DNA from 4 places in the Lysinibacillus sp. NPDC047702 genome. Region 4 is predicted to be linked to each of the others. Evidence: riboswitches for the same ligand, from Rfam matches in the RefSeq annotation. Region 4 holds a riboswitch; each other region holds the start of a gene.
What was found. Region 4 has a riboswitch for cobalamin ahead of ACQKIM_RS03590 ((2Fe-2S) ferredoxin domain-containing protein). Riboswitches for the same ligand answer to the same signal wherever they lie in the genome.
Positions count from the first base shown of each region.

Region 1: it holds a riboswitch for cobalamin, as region 4 does, so the genes downstream of both, nikA (nickel ABC transporter substrate-binding protein) here and ACQKIM_RS03590 ((2Fe-2S) ferredoxin domain-containing protein) in region 4, are expected to answer to the same signal.
Region 2: it holds a riboswitch for cobalamin, as region 4 does, so the genes downstream of both, ACQKIM_RS19450 (FecCD family ABC transporter permease) here and ACQKIM_RS03590 ((2Fe-2S) ferredoxin domain-containing protein) in region 4, are expected to answer to the same signal.
Region 3: it holds a riboswitch for cobalamin, as region 4 does, so the genes downstream of both, cobT (nicotinate-nucleotide--dimethylbenzimidazole phosphoribosyltransferase) here and ACQKIM_RS03590 ((2Fe-2S) ferredoxin domain-containing protein) in region 4, are expected to answer to the same signal.

Region 1 is NZ_JBNNMG010000013.1:44,112-49,750, forward strand. Features, by position in the region: gene nikB (nickel ABC transporter permease) at 1-895, opposite strand, end outside; gene nikA (nickel ABC transporter substrate-binding protein) at 967-2,580, opposite strand; cobalamin riboswitch at 2,730-2,911, opposite strand; gene ACQKIM_RS09210 (PLP-dependent aminotransferase family protein) at 3,627-5,051, opposite strand; gene ACQKIM_RS09215 (DMT family transporter) at 5,165-5,639, shown strand, end outside.
Region 2 is NZ_JBNNMG010000047.1:19,711-25,349, forward strand. Features, by position in the region: gene ACQKIM_RS19425 (TetR family transcriptional regulator) at 35-613, shown strand; gene ACQKIM_RS19430 (DMT family transporter) at 687-1,040, shown strand; gene ACQKIM_RS19435 (DMT family transporter) at 1,040-1,354, shown strand; gene ACQKIM_RS19440 (monooxygenase) at 1,510-1,818, shown strand; gene ACQKIM_RS19445 (heme ABC transporter ATP-binding protein) at 1,864-2,655, opposite strand; gene ACQKIM_RS19450 (FecCD family ABC transporter permease) at 2,660-3,706, opposite strand; cobalamin riboswitch at 3,857-4,047, opposite strand; gene ACQKIM_RS19455 (biotin transporter BioY) at 4,219-4,815, shown strand; gene ACQKIM_RS19460 (YdhK family protein) at 4,926-5,495, shown strand; gene ACQKIM_RS19465 (response regulator transcription factor) at 5,533-5,639, opposite strand, start outside.
Region 3 is NZ_JBNNMG010000007.1:540-6,178, forward strand. Features, by position in the region: gene ACQKIM_RS05290 (aminotransferase class I/II-fold pyridoxal phosphate-dependent enzyme) at 20-1,270, opposite strand; gene ACQKIM_RS05295 (trimeric intracellular cation channel family protein) at 1,540-2,145, shown strand; gene cobT (nicotinate-nucleotide--dimethylbenzimidazole phosphoribosyltransferase) at 2,275-3,336, opposite strand; cobalamin riboswitch at 3,426-3,602, opposite strand; gene ACQKIM_RS05305 (DMT family transporter) at 3,648-4,508, opposite strand; gene ACQKIM_RS05310 (response regulator) at 4,719-5,639, opposite strand, start outside.
Region 4 is NZ_JBNNMG010000004.1:90,939-96,577, forward strand. Features, by position in the region: gene cobJ (precorrin-3B C(17)-methyltransferase) at 1-712, opposite strand, end outside; gene ACQKIM_RS03590 ((2Fe-2S) ferredoxin domain-containing protein) at 717-1,088, opposite strand; cobalamin riboswitch at 1,230-1,413, opposite strand; cobalamin riboswitch at 1,659-1,843, shown strand; gene ACQKIM_RS03595 (energy-coupling factor ABC transporter permease) at 1,982-2,728, shown strand; gene ACQKIM_RS03600 (energy-coupling factor ABC transporter substrate-binding protein) at 2,730-3,002, shown strand; gene cbiQ (cobalt ECF transporter T component CbiQ) at 3,005-3,775, shown strand; gene ACQKIM_RS03610 (energy-coupling factor ABC transporter ATP-binding protein) at 3,775-4,614, shown strand; gene ACQKIM_RS03615 (N-acetyltransferase family protein) at 5,045-5,485, opposite strand.

The sequences.
Region 1 (5,639 bases), on a different contig from region 4:
TACATAAATTTACAAGCACGTAAATAACGGCAATAATTAATACATAGCATTGTACAACTGGGTAATCTCTGTTGATTATGGATTCTATTAAATACCTGCCAAGTCCTGGCCAACTAAAAACCTGCTCCACTATTACTGCACCACCTAGTAAATTACCAAGTGTCATCCCTAGCAATGTTGTCAACGGTATAACAGCATTTCTTAAAACATGACGTATAAGGATAACAGAATTTTTTAATCCTCTTAGTTGTGCATATTGAACATAATGCTGCTGTAATTCCTCAATAATTGATGAACGAATAACCTGAACGAACAGTCCAATGGTGGGTAAAGCTAAGGCTAGTGCGGGTAAAACTAGATGAGTCAGTGTTCCCTTTCCATTTGTCGGGAAGATACCTAGTTTTAAGCTGAATAGATAGAGTAATAAAAATCCTAGCCAAAATGTAGGAATCGAAACACTCATAATGGTAAACAAACTAATTATTTTATCGATAATGGAATGCTTATACAGTGCGCTTATGATCCCTAATGGAATACTTAATCCTAAAATGAATACAAATGCCGCGGTAGCTAATTCAATGGTTGCGGGTAATTTAGCAAATAACTCATGTGCCACAGGCAATTTACTAACAAAGGATGTACCAAAATCTAGCTGTAAAACGCCTTTTACCCATAGCAGATATTGAATAAGAAAAGGTTTGTCTGTTCCAAGCTCTTCGCGTAATGTCTCAATGGCCTCTGTTGTTGGCGCAACTCTAGCCAATCTAAGAATAACCTCCGCAGGCTCCACTGGAACGAAACGAATAAATACAAAGGTCAGGATAGATACGCCTAATAATACAAAGGGCAATGTGAAAATTCTTTTTAAACAAAACATCCATAGCGATTCGTACATGCTGTCACTTCCTAGTCAATCCTATGATAAAAAGAGAGATGCCCTTGATAGACACACTCTCTCTTCTTCACTTATTTTTCTTTATCCATTTGTGCATAAGGAATATCATATTCAGATGCACGTGGAGCAAAATCCTTCATATATGGATGATAAATCACATTATTTGTTTCATAAGATATAGGATAAAATAGTGCTTGGTCATGGAATGTTGTTAAAATATCCGTATAAAGCTGAACGCGCTCTTTTTCATCTGTACCAATTAATAATTGGTGAATTTTGTTATCAATGTCTTTGGCATTTGGTAAGCCTAATTTCGCTTCATAGACACCGCTAGCATTTGGTGTAGCTGATTCATTAGCAAAGCTATGTGGATCTGTTGGTGGTCCATTTGTACGCCAGAAATTAATATCAACCTGATCATCCATTAACTTTTGAAGACCAACCATTACATCCGCGCCTTCTAAATTCAACTGTATCCCTATTTTTGCTAGTTCACCCTGCATTAATTCTGCCATTGGCTTTTGAATGGCATCTGTTGCAATATAGATTAAATCTAATGATAAAGGTTGTCCGTTTTTAGAACGAACTTTTTCACCCTTTTGTAGTGTCCATCCTGCTTCGTCTAGTAATTGTTGCGATTTTTCAGGATTATATATAAGTGGCGCTAAATTAATATTGGCATAAGGTATCGCATCCCAGAAAAGTGTATTGGCAACCTTTTCTGTTCCATGTGTAATACTGTCCACCATTTGCTCCTTATTGATGGCATATTGAATAGCTTGACGCACCTTTAATTCGGCTAACGGGCCAGAATGTGTATTGAACAGTAGTGCTTTCGTAGACAAAGGTTCAGAGGTAGCGGTTTTATATTTGCCACTATCTTTTAAATACGTATAGTTATCTAAACTAATAATGCCTCGACCATAAATTAAATCTAATTCTTCGTTTTCAAATGCCAACGAAATCGATTCTGAATCAGGGATTATTTTTACTTTTATTTGGTCTACGAGAGGTTTTTCTCCCCAATAGTTTTCGTTTCGACTAAATAAAGCATATTCATCCTTTTTGTAGTCCGTTAATACCCATGGACCAGTCCCAATAGGTGCTTTGATAGAATCCTTTGTTGCATCTCCTTGCGGGAACCCATTATCCCCTAAAAAACGGAAAGGTCTTACAAAGGCTAGCTCGTTTAAGACAGGGTAATAGGGTTCATCCAATTGCAAGCGAATGGTAAACTCGTCCACTTTTACGACCTCTACAATATGGTTAACCATGCCCATCCAAGAATGCATATCACGATTCGCTAATACTGCATCAAAGTTACGTATCACATTGTCTGCGTTAAAAGCAGTTCCATCTGAATACTTGACATCATCTCTTAAATGAAAAGTATAAGAAGTTTTATCTACTGAGATGTCCCAACTTTCTGCTAGTTTAGGCGTAACAGTTCCATCATCGTTATATTCAACCAATGATTCATAGACCATTGCTTGTGCAGTCATTTGATTTGGTAAATATGTATGGGGATTTAATGGACCCACATCTAAGGGCCACCCAATCGTTATCATTTTTTCGTCAGTTGCTTGTTTAGAAGCTGTTTTTTCCTTTTCATTGCTTGTGCAGCCAGCAAGTATGCTGAAAGTTAATACAAGCAAAAAAGGAAGTAAATACTTTGTCAATCTCATTTTCTGTCTCCTATCTCTGTTCGTGTTACAAAATGGATCTACAGACAGATTGAAAGAAGGCATAAAAAAAACCTTATTCTAAAAGAATAAGGACAGAAAAACTTACTATGAGTGAGCCTCCATCCATCTCCCTATCTTTCGTAGATCATCAATGAATCTTCTTACAAGTAGGTATTCTGGCTCATGAATCATTATTTTGCTCCCACCTCTTTTAGTGGTATCTGAAACAAAACTCCTCATTTACAGCTGCGGGACAGCATGGGATTTACACCCATTTTCCTTTTAATTAAGTGAAATATTTCTCACTCAAACTTGTAATGATTGCTATGAAATTAGTAATAAACATAACATGCTCGATTGTTCACGTCAATTTTATTTTCTGAATATAATATAAGCCTTTCATTTCTGTATAATCACAAAATTTATTAAGTAATTGTAGTTTTCGAATAAAGTTAGATCAAGGGGATTTTCTTCACAATATAATTGCCTGTCGTAAAGCTGCATAAATCCATCAAATTATATTAGGAAATTAATTATTTAAATGATGAATACAAAATATCTACATTAAGTACCAGACTTCCTGCAAACTAGCGAATCAGATTAAATACATCATTGACAGCTATTCAAACCCATCTCTCAAAAGGTTTAAGGTATGATTTATTCCCTTCTTTCGAGCTATAATTGAAACTCCAACAAACGGTTCAGTTCCAGACGATTCCGTTACTTTTTCAAAAAATTATAAGTTGGAAAATATGTGCCATGTAAACACTCAGAACATTATATCCTAGCACTTAACAAGTTCTTCCTTATTATTAATAAACTACTTTTTAGGGTGATTATATGAATCAAAAGAAAATAAGTGCCCTCCAGCTAATTATGTGATAGTTGGATTCCAAATCACTTTATGATTCAAAGGAGATTTTTTGTGTCTTTATATTAAGTTTAAAAAGGAATCTATTTTATCCCACATTAACGAGCAGTAATTTATTAACTCAACTTTCACAGAGCAAAATAGGAAGGCAGGCCTGATATAGCTTTGCAAGCCTTTAATCAAAGCTTTTTCCCTCACTTAGAGATTGCGCCAATGCAACAAACTTTTTTACTCCTTCACTTAGTTGCTTTTCATTTGCGTAAGAATAGCTCAAACGTATCCAGGATGATTGTTGTTTTAATGGATCAAAAACTTGACCTGGCACAAAGGATATAGATTGTTCGATACTTTTGGTTAATAATAATTCAGTTGGAATTTTATCTGGAAGCTGCACCCATAAATTAAGACCACCTTTTGGACTGGTCCATTTCCAATCTGTTACCTTCAGCTCTTTCTCCATGATTTCTTTTCGGATCTGTAGGGCGATCCGGATTTTCTCCAAGTGCTGCTGCAATCTTAGTGATGAAAAGTAATGGAGAAAAATTTTTTGATTGAGAAGTGGTGAGCCATTATCAGCTAACGATTTTACTGTTAGCAGTGAATTCATTAGTGATGATTGACAAATAACAGCTGCAATTCGCAAACCAGGTGAAATATATTTGCAAAAGCTTCGGATATAAATGACTGTGCCAGCAGTATCATATGTGTAAATTGGTGGCGGCGGGGCATGATCAAAATATATGTCGTGATAGGCATCGTCCTCAATTAATAGAAATCGATATTGTTCAGCTAACTCTACTAATTTTTTGCGCTGCTCGACAGAAACAGTATAACCAGTCGGGTTATGGAATGTGGGATTGAGATAAAATAGGCGTGGCTTGTATTGTTTAATATAGGTTTCAACCTGTTCTAAATCGTACCCCTCTGGATGGATATCAACCGTTATAATCTGTGCTCCTTGTGCTCTAAAAATATCAATCGCAGCACTATAGCTTGGACGTTCAAATAAAACGACGTCTCTTGGCTTAATAAAAATTTGAGCGATTAAGTGAATCGCTTGCTGTGAGCCAGAAGTGATTAACAGATCGTCTGCACCCAGATGAGTTTTATACTGATTGATAAAATATTGAGTAAGTGTTTCGCGTAGCTCTAAATCACCTTGCACAGTTGAGTAGGTTGCAAGTACTTTTGGATAAAGGTCAAACACTTCCTTCACGTAATCTGAAAAATAATGATTAGGCAAAAGATTTGGATCAATTAACGCCTGAGAAAAATGATAGGAAACAGGTGATTGATGGATTTCAGATAAATGATTTTTCTGTACGTATGCAGAAACAATTGGATTGTCCAGATCAAGATCTTTCGTTACAGTTGATTGGACAAAATAGCCTGCTTTATCTTTTACATAAACTTTGTCATGCTTTTTCAATAATTGATAAGCCTTTAAGACAGTTAATCGATGAACATTCATTGCAGTTGCTAATTGCCGGACTGAGGGAATCCTTTCATGTTCTTTCCATTCTTTCCGTTCTATTCTGTGCAGTACATAATCATATACTTTCTTAAAAAGATAGTCTCCATTTTGAATCGCTTTGCCCACATCGATTCCTCCTATTCAAAACGATTGTACCACGTTCTAATCTAATCTGTTCTATCTTTTTCAATCTGTTCTACTGCCCTTCTTTTATGATAGAAAAAGAGGAGGAGTTTTATATGGTTATTATTAATTATTTCTTTATGTGTTTGATTTTTGGAACGACATTTTTAGCGATTAAAATTGGTGTTGATGCAGGAGTACCTCCATTTTTATCAGCTGGACTTCGTTTTTTCATTGCTGGTTTGCTACTATTTAGTTTTATGGTTTGGAGAGAAAAAACGACAATAGGGTTTTTATTTCGGAAAGAAATGTTTTTTACAGGAGTAGGTTTAACCTTTGGGACGTTTGCCGCATTATATTGGGCAGAACAGTATGTGACATCAGGAATTGCAGCTGTCTTATCTGCTACAGGTCCAATGATGATCATAGTTATTCAGATATTCATATTGAAGCAAAAAGGAAATCGGAAATCATTCATTGGTTGTATAGTCGGAGTTATTGGTGTCACGCTCTTGATCTTACCTAGTTTTTCAATTGAGATTAGTCCCTTCTGGATGGTTGGTTGTTTCGCCATTATATTGGGTGAAGTTT
Region 2 (5,639 bases), on a different contig from region 4:
ATATGTATTAAGCAAGTCAAAAGCGAGGGATTACATGTCAAAGGAAGAGAAAATTATTCAAGCTGCTATTGAAGTTTTTCGTGAAAAGGGAATTGAAAAAACTAAAGTTTCCGATATCGTTAAAGCTGCAGGTATCGCTCAAGGAACATTTTATCTTTATTTCCCGTCACGGCTTTCAGTCATGCCGGCTATTGCGAAAGTTATGGTTGAGAAAATAATTGCTGCTATTAAAGAAGGTATATCCATACAGGAACCTTTTGCAATCCAGCTTGAAAAAGTAGTCGATATTGTTTTTTCACTAACCGAAGACTATCGGGATGTATTTGCTCTTATCTACGCTGGTATTACTCAAACTGAACATATGAAAGAATGGGAAAATATTTATGCGCCCTATTACGAATGGATGAATAATTTCTTATATGAGGCTCAACAGCAAGGAATAATTCGCCCTTCATTAAATACTACACAATCTTCTAAGCTTATTATTGGGTTAGTAGAATCTGCAGCTGAGCAAATTTACTTATATGATGATAGTGAAGAAGAATCTATCAGACTGCAAAAGCTTGAACTCCTTGACTTTTTACATCATGCACTTGGCTTACGTCACACATAAGTGGCGTTCTTTTTCACACTAAAAATGACTGAATGTCAGTCATAAATATTATTAAACGAAAGGAAACGTAACTATGAAAAAAGATTGGCTGTATGTTGGACTAACAAGTTTATTTGAATTATTTTGGATTTTTGGCTTTAATGTTGCACATTCATGGTGGCATTGGATTATTATCGTAGCTTTAATCGCTATGGACTTCCATTTCTTATCGAAAGCATGTGAAAACCTGCCTACTGGCACAGTTTATGCGATTTTTGCTGGGGCAGGAACAATTGGTACCACATTAATGGACATTTTCATTTTTGAAGGAGAGTTTAACACTATTAAAGCGATTTTTATATTTATTTTAGTATTAGGGGTCATTGGGCTTAAATTAGCTGATAACCCTGCTGGAGATAGTGATAACAAGAAAGGAGCGAATGCCTAATGGGCTGGTTACTTGTTTTATTAGCTGCAATATCAGAAATTATCGGGGTGGTAGGTTTACGTTTCTACAGTCAGAAAAAATCGCTACGTAATTTATTCATATATGTAGGTGGTTTTGGATTGTCCTTTGCGTTATTATATTCCTCCTTCAACTATTTACAGTTAAGCATCGCCTATGTTGTATGGATTGGTATTGGCACTGTTGGTGCTGTCCTTGTAAATATTATATTTTTCGGTGAATCTAAAAACCTTACTCGTCTGATTAGTATCGTTGCCATTATCATTGGCGTGGCAGGCTTAAAAGCTGTATCTTAATTTGCTTTGCTCCTGTACTTCTGTGGTAGAATTTATTTATAATGAATTAAAATCAATTTCGCCTTGGCGTAATTGTAGCTGCCGCTTTGCTTTCGATACTAAAAACATCTGCTGAATGAAGATAAATATAATCTAGTGAAAAGGAGGTTTTAAGAATGGTGTATTTATTACAGGTTGACTTTACTATGGAAGGCCCTTTTGGTACGGAGATGTCTGAAGGCTTCAAAGATTTAGCACATAGTATTAATGATGAAGAAGGCGTTATATGGAAAATTTGGACTGAGAACGCGTTAGCTAAAGAAGCTGGCGGGGTGTATTTATTTGAAACGAAAGAAAGTGCTGAAAAATATTTAGCCATGCACTCTGCCCGCCTAACAAGCTTTGGAATAACAAATATTCGCGGTAAAATTTTTGCAGTAAATGAAGCATTGTCATCCATTAACAATGGGCCTATCCTTCGATAAACAACATGGCGTATCCGCAATAGGAGATACGCCTTTTTCAAACTATCAATATTTTAATATTTTCTTTGTATATTGCTCAGATACATACGTTAAATAAGGCTTACCTGTAAGAGGATGAGTTTGTATATCAGCATAAACACCAAATACATCTTGTAATAGCGTCGGTGTAAGTACTTCTTCAGGTGTACCAGAGCAAACAATCTGACCTTTTTGTAAAACATAAATTTGATCGCAATACATAGCTGCAATATTTAAGTCATGCAAAGCAGCAACTACTGTTAAATGTAGGGTTTGAATTAAATCCATTAACTGTAATTGATGCTGTATATCTAAATGATTTGTTGGTTCATCTAAAATTAGAATTTGTGCTTGCTGAGCAAGAGCACGTGCAACCATCACTCGTTTTTTTTCTCCACCTGACAGAGAGCTGAAGCTACGTTTTTCTAAGTGCGCGATACCTGTTTGATTTAATGCATCCTTCACAATTTGAAAATCCCGTTCTTGATCGAGCTCCAATAGTTTTTTATGAGGTGTTCTTCCCATACTTACTAAATCATGTACCGTAAAGTCAAATAAAACCGGTGTTTCTTGACTTACTACCGCCAAATTTCTAGCAATGGTTTTACTTGATTGCTTAAAAATATCCTGCTCATTTAACAAGACTGTACCATTTTCGGGTTTTAATAGACGATACATATTCTTTAATAAGGTTGACTTCCCGCTACCGTTAGGACCAATTAGCCCAACAAATTGCTTTTCCCTTATTTGAATACTAACTTCATGTAGTATACGTTGATCATGAATGGAATAGGATACCTGCTTCGCTTCTAATGTCATAGGTTTAATCTCCTTCACCGAAAGAATAATTATTACGGCGTAGTAGCCAGATGAAAAATGGTCCTCCACAAAAAGCAGTAATTATTCCAATCGGCATTTCTTCAGGGGCTATTAAAATTCGTGCAATTGCATCTGCCCAAACTAAAAAAATCCCTCCTAATAGAGCACTAATTGGTATTACATATTTATAGTTGGAACCTACTATTATGCGGACAATATGCGGAATAATTAAACCGACAAATCCAATTGAGCCACTTACTGCAACAAGTACGCCCGTTAATAAAGATACTAGCAGGATAAGCTGCAAACGAAATTGTTGGATATTGACACCTAATGTAACCGCAGCCTCTTCTCCAAGCAATAATAAATTTAAGTTCCGATAATGGAGCCACAGTAAGGCAAACACGACGATAAATATAGCTGTAGGAATGATTATATTACTCCATTTAGCACCTGCTAGACTACCAAGCATCCAATACATAACTGCCTTAATTCCATTCTCTTGCTTTGCCATCATTAAAATAAAATTCGATACAGCAGATAAAATAAACGACACTGCCATTCCCGCAAGTAAAAGTCTAAAAACAGAGATTCTTCCTCCGACACGTGCAAGGAAAAACACTAACAATATGGCAAGAAGTGAGCCTAAAAATGCAGATGCAGAAAGAGCGAAAATACCTAGAAATGAAAAAGCACCTAAAATAATAACTGCTGTAGCACCGACTGTTGCTCCTGAAGATATTCCCAATATGTATGGTTCAGCTATAGAATTACGCACAAGAGCCTGTATAGCTGCTCCAGCGATTGCTAAGCCTGCTCCTACGATTGCAGCTAGCAAGACGCGTGGCACCCGTATTTGCCAAATGATAATTTCTTGCGAGCGACTCCAATCCTGCTCTATAAAATTTTGAACGATTGGAATTTTGGATAGAATAACCTGCCACACATAAAGAGGTGTGATGGAAACAGATCCAACCATAACAGCCAAAGTCATAGAAATGATTAGTACTAGAAGCAGAGTCAGAGATAATAGTATAAATTTTTTATTCATATGTATAATACTCCTAATCAATCGTAATAGATATGAAACAATAAAAAAGAGTATTTCATGCATAGTATGCATAGAAATACCCTAGAATCATCAACAAAGTCAGAAAGATTTCCATCTATTGTCCGTAAATGCGTTCATCCTCGTGGGCATTACAAGTATCACTATATGGCAGGTCTCCTGGCTTCGGATCAACGTTTTACGATTACCTTCCCATCCTAGAACAGTGGCTAAATCATCATAAAACTCCTCGTTACAGTTGCGGGACAGCGTCGGACTTTCACCGACTTCCCTTTTAAGTGACACTTTGTATAAGATGTCACACCATTAGTATCCAAACTATTAAAATTATGACGATTCTATCATACATTTTAGTAGTTAGTCTATAAATAACCGTAAATTATAAACTTTAGCTGTGAAAACCGCAATTGAGTTAACCTAAATAAAATAACAAGTTGACACAAATGCTTTATTTTCTTACACTATTAATAACTTTAATAGATAGGAGTGAAATTATGACAACAGTTGCAGAACACTCTCATCATAGATTAAGAACAGTAGATATTGCCTATATTGGATTATTTTCAACATTAATGATGATCGGTGCTAATATTACCTCCTTTGTCCCTTTCATGTCTGTGGGAGGAGTCCCAATCACATTGCAAACTTTCTTCGCTATTTTAGCTGGATTAGTTCTTGGCAGTAGAAAGGGAGCGCTTGCTTGCACGGTATATATGTGTATTGGTTTAGCTGGTGCACCGGTATTTGCGCGTTTTGGTGGCGGCTTTGGACAAATCCTAAGCCCTACATTTGGCTTTATTGTCACATTTATTTTAGCAGCATTTATCGCAGGACTGATTGTTGAGCGCAGTGGAACAAAGAAAAGCTATATTGTTGCGGCAGTAATTGCTACAGCTATTAATTATTTACTGGGGACAAATTGGATGTACTTTGCTTTTAAACTATGGGCTAGCGCTCCTGACGCTTTCAATTATAAGATGGCATGGCTTTGGATGATGCCACCATTGCCAAAGGATATTATTTTAGCTGTCTTTGCGGGTATTTTTGCGCATCGTCTACAAAGAATATTGAAAATAATACCAATAAAATAGTTGTACCCTGAAAACGTCAATCTTAAAAAGATGGCGTTTTTCTTATAACGTGGCCATTATTTCTGCACATTTATTTGCTACATTAAGCGTAATAGTGAGGAGGAATAAATATGAAGATAAGAAGAAGCTGGTTTATTAGTTTACTGACAGTAATTGCTTTACTAGCGTTATCAGCTTGCTCTGACAAGACAGATTCAGGTGAAAAAAATGACAATGAGCAGAATACAATGATAGATCATTCCACAATGGATCATTCTAGCTCTGGTGAAGTGCCAATAGCGTTAAAAACTGCCGTAAACCCTACATTTTCAGTAGGAAGCACAGCTATTATTACTGATGGACATATGGAAGGTATGGAGGGAGCCAGGGCGACAATTGTAGGTGCATATGATACGACAGCATATATTGTCTCCTATGAGCCTGCTAAAGGTGGCGAGCGTGTCGAAAATCATAAGTGGGTTATTCATGAGGAATTGATCGATTCAGACTTGGCTCCATTAGCCCCTGGCACTGAGCTTAAGACGAATGCATCTCATATGAAGGGCATGGAAAATGCGACTGTTCGCATTGATAAGGCTGTCCAAACGACTGTTTATATGATTGATTACACTGCTACTACAAATGGAGAGTCTGTAAAAAATCATAAATGGGTAACTGAGGACGAATTGAAAGCAGAATAGACCTTTGAACCTCTGTAGAGTTCTAGCAGAGGTTCTTCTAGCTTCTGATGTCTAAAGCATTTCTTCCTGCTGACTTAAGCCATTTATAGCCAATTCCCCAAACAGTTTGTAAATAATCATCAGCAGGAAAACCGCTTTTCCGCA
Region 3 (5,639 bases), on a different contig from region 4:
ATTTTGATTTATTACTTACCTATTTCTGAATTTTTTGAACAGCACTACAAATCGCAAATTTTACATGCTCATATGTGAGACCGCCTTGAATAAATGCTGTGTATGGCGGACGAATTGGACCGTCTGCTGTAAGCTCGATACTCGATCCCTGAATAAAGGTACCGGCCGCCATTATGACATCATCCTCATAGCCCGGCATATAGGCTGGCTCTGGTGCATAATGGGCATTTATTGGTGAGTTCGCTTGAATTTCACGACAAAAGGCAATCATTTGTTCAGCCGTTTGGAATGAAACAGATTGAATTAAATCAGTACGTTTTACATCGTAGCTTGGTGATGTAGACATACCGATTTCTTCTAGCATTGCAGCTGTAAAAACTGCACCTTTTAGAGCTTGTGATACAACATGTGGCGCTAGGAAAAAGCCCTGATAAAAATCGCCAAGCGTATTTAATGTTGCACCTGCTTCAGCACCAATACCTGGTGACGTCATACGATAGGCACATTTTTCAACTAAATCAGCACGACCAGCAATATAGCCACCAATTTTCGCTAAGCCTCCCCCTGGATTTTTAATCAGAGAGCCTGCCATTAAATCTGCCCCTATCTCTGTCGGTTCCTGAGCCTCTACAAATTCTCCATAGCAATTGTCGACAAAGATGATAGCCAGTGGTGCTAATTCACGGATTTTCACGCACATATCAGCAATTTCTGTAATAGTAAAAGATGGACGTGTTGCATAGCCCTTTGATCGTTGAATAGCAATCATTTTTGTATTCTCTGTAATAGCGGCCTCTACACCATCCCAATCAATCATTTGATTATCCATTAAATCCACATGACGATAACCGATTTTATAATCCTTTAATGAGCCAGTATCCTTGTCACCGCCATCTACTATGGATTGTAATGTATCGTATGGTTGCCCTGAAATATACAGCAATTCATCACCCGGTCGTAACACACCGAATAAACTAAGTGTAATAGCATGTGTCCCCGAAATTATCTGTGGACGTACAATGGCAGCCTCCGCTCCGAAAACCTCTGCATAAACACGCTCTAAATTATCACGTCCCTCATCATCATAGCCATATCCATTAGAAGGGTGTAAATGATAGTCACTCACTTGATGTTTCCTAAAAGCTGCAAGCACCTTTTGTTGATTAAAGAACGCCATATCGTCTACCTTCCTATGAAAGGGGCGAACCTTGTCCTCTATTTTGGAAGCTAACGCTAACGTTTCTTCTGTTAAATTCGTTGTAAAAGTCATTCGTTCTTCTCCATTCACATTTATTCAATCACGGGCACATATACCCACAAATTGAAGTTTTCACTTAACTCCTATCCCATCTTAACAATTTGTAGATGTGTCTGCAAAACTTGCCTATTGTTTCTACTCGTAATATGCGCTAAGCTAATGTGCGGACTTCTTTCATTATTTCCGATATTTTGACTACAAAATTCATAGATTCTGTTACATTTAATAGAATTCTTTAACGTTAATGAGAAAGTACAATATTTTTCAGAAGGGGTGAAGGGATGGCTTGGGAGGTTTTTAGTATTATCGGAACAATTGCCTTTGCTATTTCTGGGGCAATTATCGCCATGGAGGAAGAATACGATTTATTCGGTGTTTATATACTCGGTATTGTCACTGCCTTTGGTGGTGGGGCAATTCGTAACTTGCTTATTGGCCTTCCTGTTACAACGTTATGGGGACAGGATATGATGTTTCAAATTGCGCTTGCGGCGATTACTATATTTTTTATTTTCCCACATCATCTAATTCAGCATTGGCATCGCTGGGGAAACTTCACAGATGCAATTGGCTTATCTGCATTTGCTATTCAAGGTGCCCTCTATGCGGTAAAGCTCGATATGCCAATTAGTGCGGTTATTGTAGCTGCTGTCTTAACTGGTTCAGGAGGCGGGATTGTTCGGGATCTATTAGCAAGACGCAAGCCTCTCGTATTACGTGATGAAATTTATGGTGTTTGGGCAGCTCTTGCAGGACTTGTGATTGGTTTAGAAGTTTTAACAGGCGACCTCTTTTTATATGGATTATTTGGAATAATTACAGTGCTAAGAGTTCTTTCCTATATGAAGAAATGGCGTTTGCCTTTACGAAAGCTGAATCGAGCATAACCATTTTATGAATAGTAACAAGCCCAAATAGTTCGATTAAATGGGCTTGTTATACTTTTTGCTGCTGCCAAGAAATGCCTCAAGCAAATATTTTTTCAACCATCAGCATTTATAAATAGAAAGTGTGCTTCATTCATTCGTTTCTACTAGCACTACAGATTCCTCAAGTGTAGCCATGTTTTTAATCATGGAGCATGCTGCCTCTAAAATTGGAAAGGCTAAAGCTGCACCAGAGCCTTCTCCTAAACGCATATTCATATGTAGCATTGGTTCTACCCCTAGCAACTTGGCTGCTATTTTTGCACCTGGTTCTTCTGAGGCATGGGAAGGAATGATGTAGTCCTTTACTTTTGGCTCAAGCTCAAATGCTATGAGGGCAGCAATCGTAGAAATAAAGCCATCAATAACAACAGGCTTGCGATTTGCAGCCGCAGCAAGTACAATTCCAGCCATAGCACCTATTTCTAGGCCACCAACTTTTGCAAGAATATCAATAGCATCGTGGCGATTGGGCTTGTTTAATGCAATAGCATGTTGAATAACCTTCACCTTATGCGCAATTCCCCCCGCTCCCACACCAGCGCCCATTCCTGTTACTACATTTGGATGACAGGCATGAAGCACGGATAGGATAGCTGCACTTGGGGTAGTATTCCCAATACCCATTTCTCCAGTTCCAAGAATATCCACTCCATTTTTAATTTCGCTCGTTGCGACTTCAATTCCTACTTCGATGGATTGAATAGCTTCCTCTCTTGACATAGCTGGACCCTTTGCCATATTGTCTGTTCCATATTTGATTTTCTTTAGAATGACTCCAGCATCAAGTGGTAAATCTTCTTTTACACCAACGTCGACCGTTACAATTTTGGCATTGGTTATGCTGGCGATTGCACAAACACCCGTTAGCCCTTTTGGAAAATTCATTGTTTGTAAAAAGGTTACCTTTTGTGGATTGGAAGTAACATCCTCCTCACAAACACCGTGATCTGCTGCACAGACAATAATTGCCTTGCTCTCAATTTTAGGAAATAATTTTCCTGTAATACCAGCAAGCTGTACAGCAAGATTCTCCAATTTCCCCAAGCTTCCAGGTGGCTTGCTCAGAGAGTCTATATATTCCCTAGCTTTCTCCATCATACGGCTATCCGCATTTTGAATTTTTTTAATCGTTTGCTGTAATAATTGCATGAAACTATTCCCCTTTCTATCTTTCGAGACAATATAAAAAGCCTGCAGTTTATTCATCACAAATAAACTACAGACTTTTCCATCGTCTATATAATCGAAGCAATTAGGCAGGTCTCCTGGCTTAATTTCAACATTTCATAGAACCTTCCCAGCACCATGCTAGTGGCATTCTCTATGAAACTCCTTTTTACAGTGGCGGGACCGCTAAAGACTCTCACTTTATTCCCTATTCTCCCATAATGGGCACCCAATGCTATTATGCAATTACTTTAAATTTACTGTAAAGATTTCTTGCTGTCAATATGACGCCTTTAAAGTTCTTTCTCATCGATTTCACTAATAAAGGTCGCACCAAGCAATAGAATGGCTCCTATTATTTGTATCACAGTCATTTTTTCTCCTATAATCACCGTTGAGATAACCAATGACGTTAGAGGGTCAATATAGCTTAGAATGGCTATACTTTGCCCCTTTAATTGACTCATTCCCAAAAAGAAAAGATAGAAGCCTATACCAGCATGGACAATACCCAATGCTATAAGTAAACTAATGGATTTTATATCGATATGCATGATTTGGAATCCATTTGTTCCAGAAAGATAAAGTGCCAGAAATAACGCTGCTAAAGAAAGCTGCACAATTGTGTTAGCAGGCTCTTTAAGTCCATGAATATACTTGTTGACAAAGGTTACGAATGTATAGAAACATGCTGCAATAAGCCCATACACTATACCGATATCCTGCCCATTTTCTCCTGCAGCTTGGCTATGGACAATAAAGAATAATCCAACCAGCGCCACACAGACATAGAAAATTTTTCTTAGATACAGTTTTTCCTTTAATATAATCGGTGATAAACAAATCACTAAAACTGGCGCAAAATAATAACTAAGCGCTGCATTTGCAATGGTTGTTTCTTTGTATGCTTGAAAAAGAAAAATCCAATTCCCACATAATGCTACACTAGATAGTAGCAATGGCCATATATTAGGCAGAATAGATGCTTTCGTTATTTTTTCTTTCTTTGCGATGAAAATTACCAATAAAAAGCAAGAGCCAATGACACTCATCCAGAATGCAATTTCACTGGATGGTAGCTGTATATATTTTGCAAAAACACCGACAGCTCCAAAGATAATCATAGATAAAACAAATGCAAATTTTCCGCTCACTTCTGATTCCTACTTTCTACTTATATAGTTTTTAGCCTATACAGTAGAATCTATTGAAAGAAGAGCAAGCTAGTGTGGAATGCCTTAAACAGTAGATTCTACTGTAAAGACATTGTTGGAGGTGCTATTGATCGGAACATATTACTCATCCCATCCTTTCTATGTTCAACCGGACATTCTATAGTTATTTTACCGAAACCCACGTACTATTTAAATAGTTCGATATTTGGCGGGTGTCATCCCAACATATTTTTTAAATACTTTACTAAAATACTCTTCATTACTATAGCCCACTAACGAAGCAATTTCATTATTTCTTTTATTACTATGAACTAGTAGCTGCTTTGCCTTGTCAATTCTAAGCTCATTTAACAGGTGGATGAAATTTTTATCAATGCTTTTTTTAATTAATATACTTAAATTTGCTTGGCTTTTGTTAAATATGCCTGATAAATAATTCAAATCTAACTGTGGATCATCAAAATGTGTATAAATATAATCGACTATTTTTTTCCCTAAATCATCCCTATTGCCATGTAAATTAAGTATTTTATCTACGAGCGGCTCTATATAGCTATTTACTATTATTGATAAATTGTCTTCTTTAATCATTTGATGGTGAATACTAATAATTTTTTGGGCACTGTTATACGTTTCAAAGCAATTGAAATGAATGCTATATTGTAATAAGAACGTAATCATGAATTCTAATCTTTGCTGAAAATCAATGTTTGTATTTTGTAAAACCCCTATAAATTCTTGTAATTTTAACTCATCCGTAAGAATTTGATTATCAAAAATGGATTTTCTTTTGTTTAGCACAGTGCCGCTTGTATTTAGATGCTTCTTCAGCAGTAACTCTAGCACGGCTTGATTTACATCATGTAAGTCTTTTCTTTGCAGAACGATATGATGATCCTGACTATACGACAAAACAAAATCGGTATTCATAATCTCAATGTGCTCCCCAAAAATATTAAAATAAAATAGCTCATGAGCGTGTGGAATTCCTATATTTTTTGTTTGATTGATGCTGATAACAAAGTATTCAAATGAATAGATATTACTATCCGTCATTTGTTGATCAAAGGCCAATATTAAATTTAATAATTGATTATATTTGATAGCATA
Region 4 (5,639 bases):
AGAAAAACGTCGATGAATTTCCGATAATAACTGTTGTCAGCATTCCAATATCATGCTCTAGCATTTCTGCTAAAGTTGTCATTGTAACTTCCTGACGATCACGATAAGCGCTTTTGACAAGTCCCACTGGTGTATCAGGTGAACGATATTCTAATAAAATGCGTTGGGCCTCCACAATTTGTCTTGTACGTCGACCACTTTTTGGGTTATACAGAGCAATCACAAAATCCGCCATTGCTGCTGCCTCCACACGCTTCGCAATTAAATTCCAAGGTGTTAGGTGATCACTTAAACTGATCGTACAAGCGTCATGCATAATTGGCGCACCTAGTAAACTTGCACATGAATTGATAGCAGAAATACCTGGAACAATTTCTACCTCTACACCAGTTGCTTCCGTCCAACCAAGCTCGATTAATACCTCATACACTAATCCTGCCATGCCATAAACACCAGAATCACCGCTGGAAATAACAGATACGATATTCCCTGCCTCCGCTTGGCGTACCGCTTCCTGTGCACGAGATACTTCCTCCGTCATACCTGTACTAACAATGGATTTTGCATTAACTAAGTCTTGAATAAGCTCTACATATGTTTTATAGCCTATGATCATATCACTCTGTTGCAATGCCTCCACTGCCCGATGCGTAATATGATTAAAATCACCAGGCCCAAAGCCAACTACGAAAATCTTCCCTTTTTGCGCCATTTTGTTACCCCTCTTTCACCTTTTCGATGCCTTTAATGGCTGTTGTTTGTGCTGTCCGCTGCAATGTACCCTCCCGAAGTGTAAAAACATGTTCATGATGCAGTGACTCATGATGTAAATCCTGCACAAGTGCCCTCGCATGCTCAGTTGTTGGCACACGGTACCAATTTCCTTGCGGATAAGCAATGACAACACAGGCATCCTTACATCTGCCGTTACAGCGTGTCCGTGTTGTATGTATTTTTTTATCAAGTGCCTGCAACTGTATTTCATCACGAATTGCTTGTGTAATTTCCTCCGCTTCTTTTTTCATACAGCTGCTGCCATTGCAAATAAAAAGATGGGTTTGCATCCCTTCTAAATTCCAAGTAGTCATCGTTGTTCTCCCCCTCAATACTTTTAGGAACAAAGAAAAACCTTTACTCTAATCGAAGAGTAAAGGTTTAGTAGAAGCCAAATAAAGTCGAATAAATTACAGGTACTCGCCTTTGCTTCAACTTCTCCCTCCGAAAAGTTTGCATGCATTATTACATAAGCAGGTTTCCTGACTTAAGCTTCCATTTACTTTCGCGCCTTCCCAAGTTTGCACTAGTGGCATTTGCGATTTCATCAGCTATTACAGTAGCGGGGGCTGTATCGGATTTTCACCAATTTCCCTATTATCTTGAAAATATTCAAGCACTTATGTATGTTTATATATCAAATTTGTATGTTTTACATGAATTGAAAACTGTCTCTATCATATCTTATAATTTTAAAATTTCAATATTTCTCACTAAAATCATGACAATTTTATTAAAATTTCATCAAAAATTTCATAGAATAAAGAAAAATTCTCTTTTATTTTATCAGAATTTTCTACATTGCACCTCAATTAAAAAAATTTTTTTCTTAAAAAAGATAGCCTCATGATGGAAAATCATGTTACACTTTGTCGTGAAATCTCACAACTTCATCTTTTTTCGGTGCGAAGTGCTTATCATTTTGCTTAAAAGGGAAGCCGGTTCAAGTCCGGCGCGGTCCCGCCACTGTACTAGGGAGTTTTATAGAGAATGCCACTGTCCAACGGATGGGAAGGCCTATAAAACGAGGAACTAAAGCCAGGAGACCTGCCGAAAAGAATGTGAACGTTTCAACCTACGAGGATAGGTGTGCGGCTTAGTAGAATCGAATTCTATTTGTTTTTTAGCTATGCACTTTTCCAATATGGAGAAGTGTTTTTTTATTTTCGCACGCTTTTTCAAAAACTATAAGTGAGGAGGAGAAATTTTGAAATTCTCAGGCTGGAAACTTAGTTATTTCTTATTGGCATTTTTATTTGTGCCAAATCGTGCATTTGCCATGCATATAATGGAGGGCTTTTTGCCAATTGAATGGGCCATTTTTTGGTGGGTTGTATCCATTCCATTTATTATTTTAGGATTACGTTCAATTCGCAAAACCATTGATGCAAACCCTGAAACAAAAATGATATTAGGGCTATCAGGCGCTTTTGCTTTTGTGCTATCAGCATTAAAGATACCGTCTGTAACAGGAAGCTGCTCGCATCCAACAGGTGTTGGGCTTGGTACAGTTCTGTTTGGACCATTAGCAATGAGCGTAATTGGAACAATTGTATTACTATTCCAAGCTTTACTTTTAGCACATGGAGGACTTACAACTTTAGGAGCAAACGCTTTTTCCATGGCAGTTGTTGGTCCAATTATTGCTTATTATGTATTTAAAGGCTCGCAAAAAATGGGTCTATCATTTTCTTTAGCTGTGTTCTTAGCTGCTATGCTTGGTGACTTAGGTACATATATTGTCACTTCAGTACAACTAGCTCTTGCTTTCCCTTCTGAGGTTGGTGGCTTTATGGCATCATTCTCAAAATTCGCGGGTATTTTTGCATTAACACAAATCCCTCTAGCTGTTAGTGAAGGAATTTTAACAGTAGTCGTGATGAATTTCTTGAAAAAATACAATGTAAGCGAATTAAAAGCTTTACGTGTTTTCTCAACAAAGGAGGCACATTAGAATGAAAAAAAACTTATTACTGCTTGCAATTGTTGTATTATTAGCCATTGTCCCATTATTCATACAAAAAGGTGCTGAATTCGAAGGAGCAGATGGTGAGGCGGAGGCGGCAATTGGTGAAATAAATGCTGAATACGAACCATGGTTTGAAAGCTTATGGGAACCACCAAGTGGAGAAATTGAAAGCTTATTATTCGCACTACAAGCTGCTATAGGTGCTGGATTTATCGGATACTTTATCGGCTTAATGCGCGGCAAACATAAAGAAGGTTAAGTATGTTGCTCATTGATAAGTATGCATATATGAATAAGCTAGCGTCTGTTCATCCGCTAGAAAAAATGATGTTTTCTTTTGGACTATTATTATTGTCGCTTATCATGAGAGATGAACGAATTTCACTCATTACATTTATTGTAATGAGTGCTTTTATCATTATAAGCGCAAAAATTCCTGTTAAATATTATTTTAAACTATTATTGTTACCTGGATTTTTTTTACTATCTAGCTTATTATCTATTTTAATATCTATAGCCCCGGCGACAAGCATGCTACCTGAACATATCTGGTCATTTTCTATTAATAATTGGACAATTTTTGTAGGCAACGCAAGCATAGTGACAGCACAGCAACTTTTTTTCATCGTTCTTGGAAGTGTCAGTTGTTTATATTTTTTAATCCTAACAACATCTGTACAGTCTATTTGTCATGTGTTGAGACAATGTAGAATTCCTGCTTTGTTTGTTGAGCTGGTAGAATTAACATATCGATTTATTTTTATTTTTTTAGACAGTATGCAAAAAATTCACCTTGCTCAGCAGGCTCGACTTGGTTATCACTCACCTGCCCAGTGGCTACGCTCTGTATCTATGCTTATCGCCGCTTTATTTGCTGAAATGTTCCAACGAAGCCGTGAGCTTAATAATGCCATGCAAGCACGTGGTGGCGAAGCGGTCTATTGGCAGGAGAATGCAACCTATAGCATGAAAAACTGGCTGGGTATTGCCGCTATCTTACTATTCCTCATCGTGTATGGAGGTTTTTTCTAATGACAACAGACTTATACTTTGAACTAAATCAGCTTTCTTACGCCTATGCAGATGGAACGCACGCCCTAACAAATATTAGCCTCCAAATTCCGAAGGGCAAAAAAATCGCCCTACTAGGTCATAACGGAGCAGGAAAATCGACTTTATTTCAGCATCTCAATGGCATTCTCAAGCCAACTTCTGGAAATATAGCCTTTTGTGGCAAGGCTCTTAATTATAGTAGAAAAGCATTAAAAGAATTACGTCAACAGGTTGGCATAGTTTTTCAGGATGCAGACAATCAGTTGTTTTCTGGTACAGTGAAGCAGGATATTGCATTTGGACCTTTGAACCTCGGCTGGACCACTGAAAAAATTGAAGAGAAAATTGCTTGGGCAGTAGCACAAACTGAGGTGGAAGCACTACTCGATAAACCAATACATTTTTTAAGTGTAGGTCAAAAAAAGCGGGTAGCTATGGCAGGCGTACTAGCGATGGAGCCAACTGTTTTATTATTAGACGAGCCTACCGCAGGACTCGATAATTATTATGCTGCACAAGTTTTACAGTATTTAGCTAAATTAGAAAATGGGAATCGTACCATTTTAATGGCGACCCATGACATCCCATTGGCCTATGAATGGGCAGATCAAATAATTGTTATGGAGGGTGGAAAAATCATCTATAACGGGGACCCTGTTGAGATGTTTTATCAAGAGGAGTTACTTCAACGAGCCCATCTGGAACGTCCCTGGGTCTTTGAAATGGCGCTTGCTTTACAGCGAAAAAAATTATTGAATGAAAACATTAAGCTGCCTCGTTCAAAAGATGATTTACAGAAACTGATTGAGCAGATTTGAGTATTTGTATCTGAGCTGTTTTTGAGAGAATCGGAGCTTTTTACTTTCGCACCTGAGCGTTTCTTGAAGGGTACCGAGCTTTTTGTTTTTGAACCCGAGCGTTTCTTGAGGAGACCCGAGCTCTTTGCTTTCATACCCGAGCGTTTCTTGGGGAAACCGAGCTTTTTGCTTTCATACCCGAGCGTTTCTTGAGGAGACCCGAGCTCTTTGCTTTCATACCTGAGCGTTTCTTGAGGAGACCCGAGCTCTTTGCTTTCATACCCGAGCTTTTTGTTTTCTGACCTGAGCGTTTCTTGGGGGAAACCGAGCGTTTCTTGAGGGGACCCGAGCTTTTTGCTTTCGTACCTGAGTGTTTTTTCTTGCACCATATAGGAAATGACCAATTTAACAAGAAAAGCATCTTCGCCCCTATCGACGAGATGCTTTTTTCTTAATCAAAATACTTTACGTAATTACAATATTGATCTTGTTTCATATGAAGATTTTCGTATAGCTTCCGCGCATTAATATTATCGGTGGCAGTTTGAAGTGTGACATAACGAGCAGACTGCTGCTCACAATATTGAAATACCTTTTGCATTAATGCCGTGCCTACCCCTAAGCCCCTCGCATCTTCATTCACATATATATCATTTAAAATATATGCACGCTGTAAAGCAATGGAAGAAAAGGTAGGATATAATTGTGTAAATCCCACTGGCTTGTCATTTTCTACAGCTATAAAAATAATAGATTCCTTCAAAGCCATTCGTAATTGTAAAAATGCCTTTGCACTGCTTCGATCTGATTCAATCCCATAGAATTGGCGGTATTCATCAAAAAGCACTGCTACCTCTTCTAATTCATTCATTGTTGCTTGAAATATGTTCATGCTGCTCTCCCCTTATGTCTACCCATGATTGTCAAAAAATATGAATCTAGCTCTCATTATAAAGGAAATAATCGGATAAAGAAAAGAATTCCCCACAAATTCGAGCAAGTATCACATTAGAGTGGCTTTTCCTGTAAATATTAAGCAACTTTTT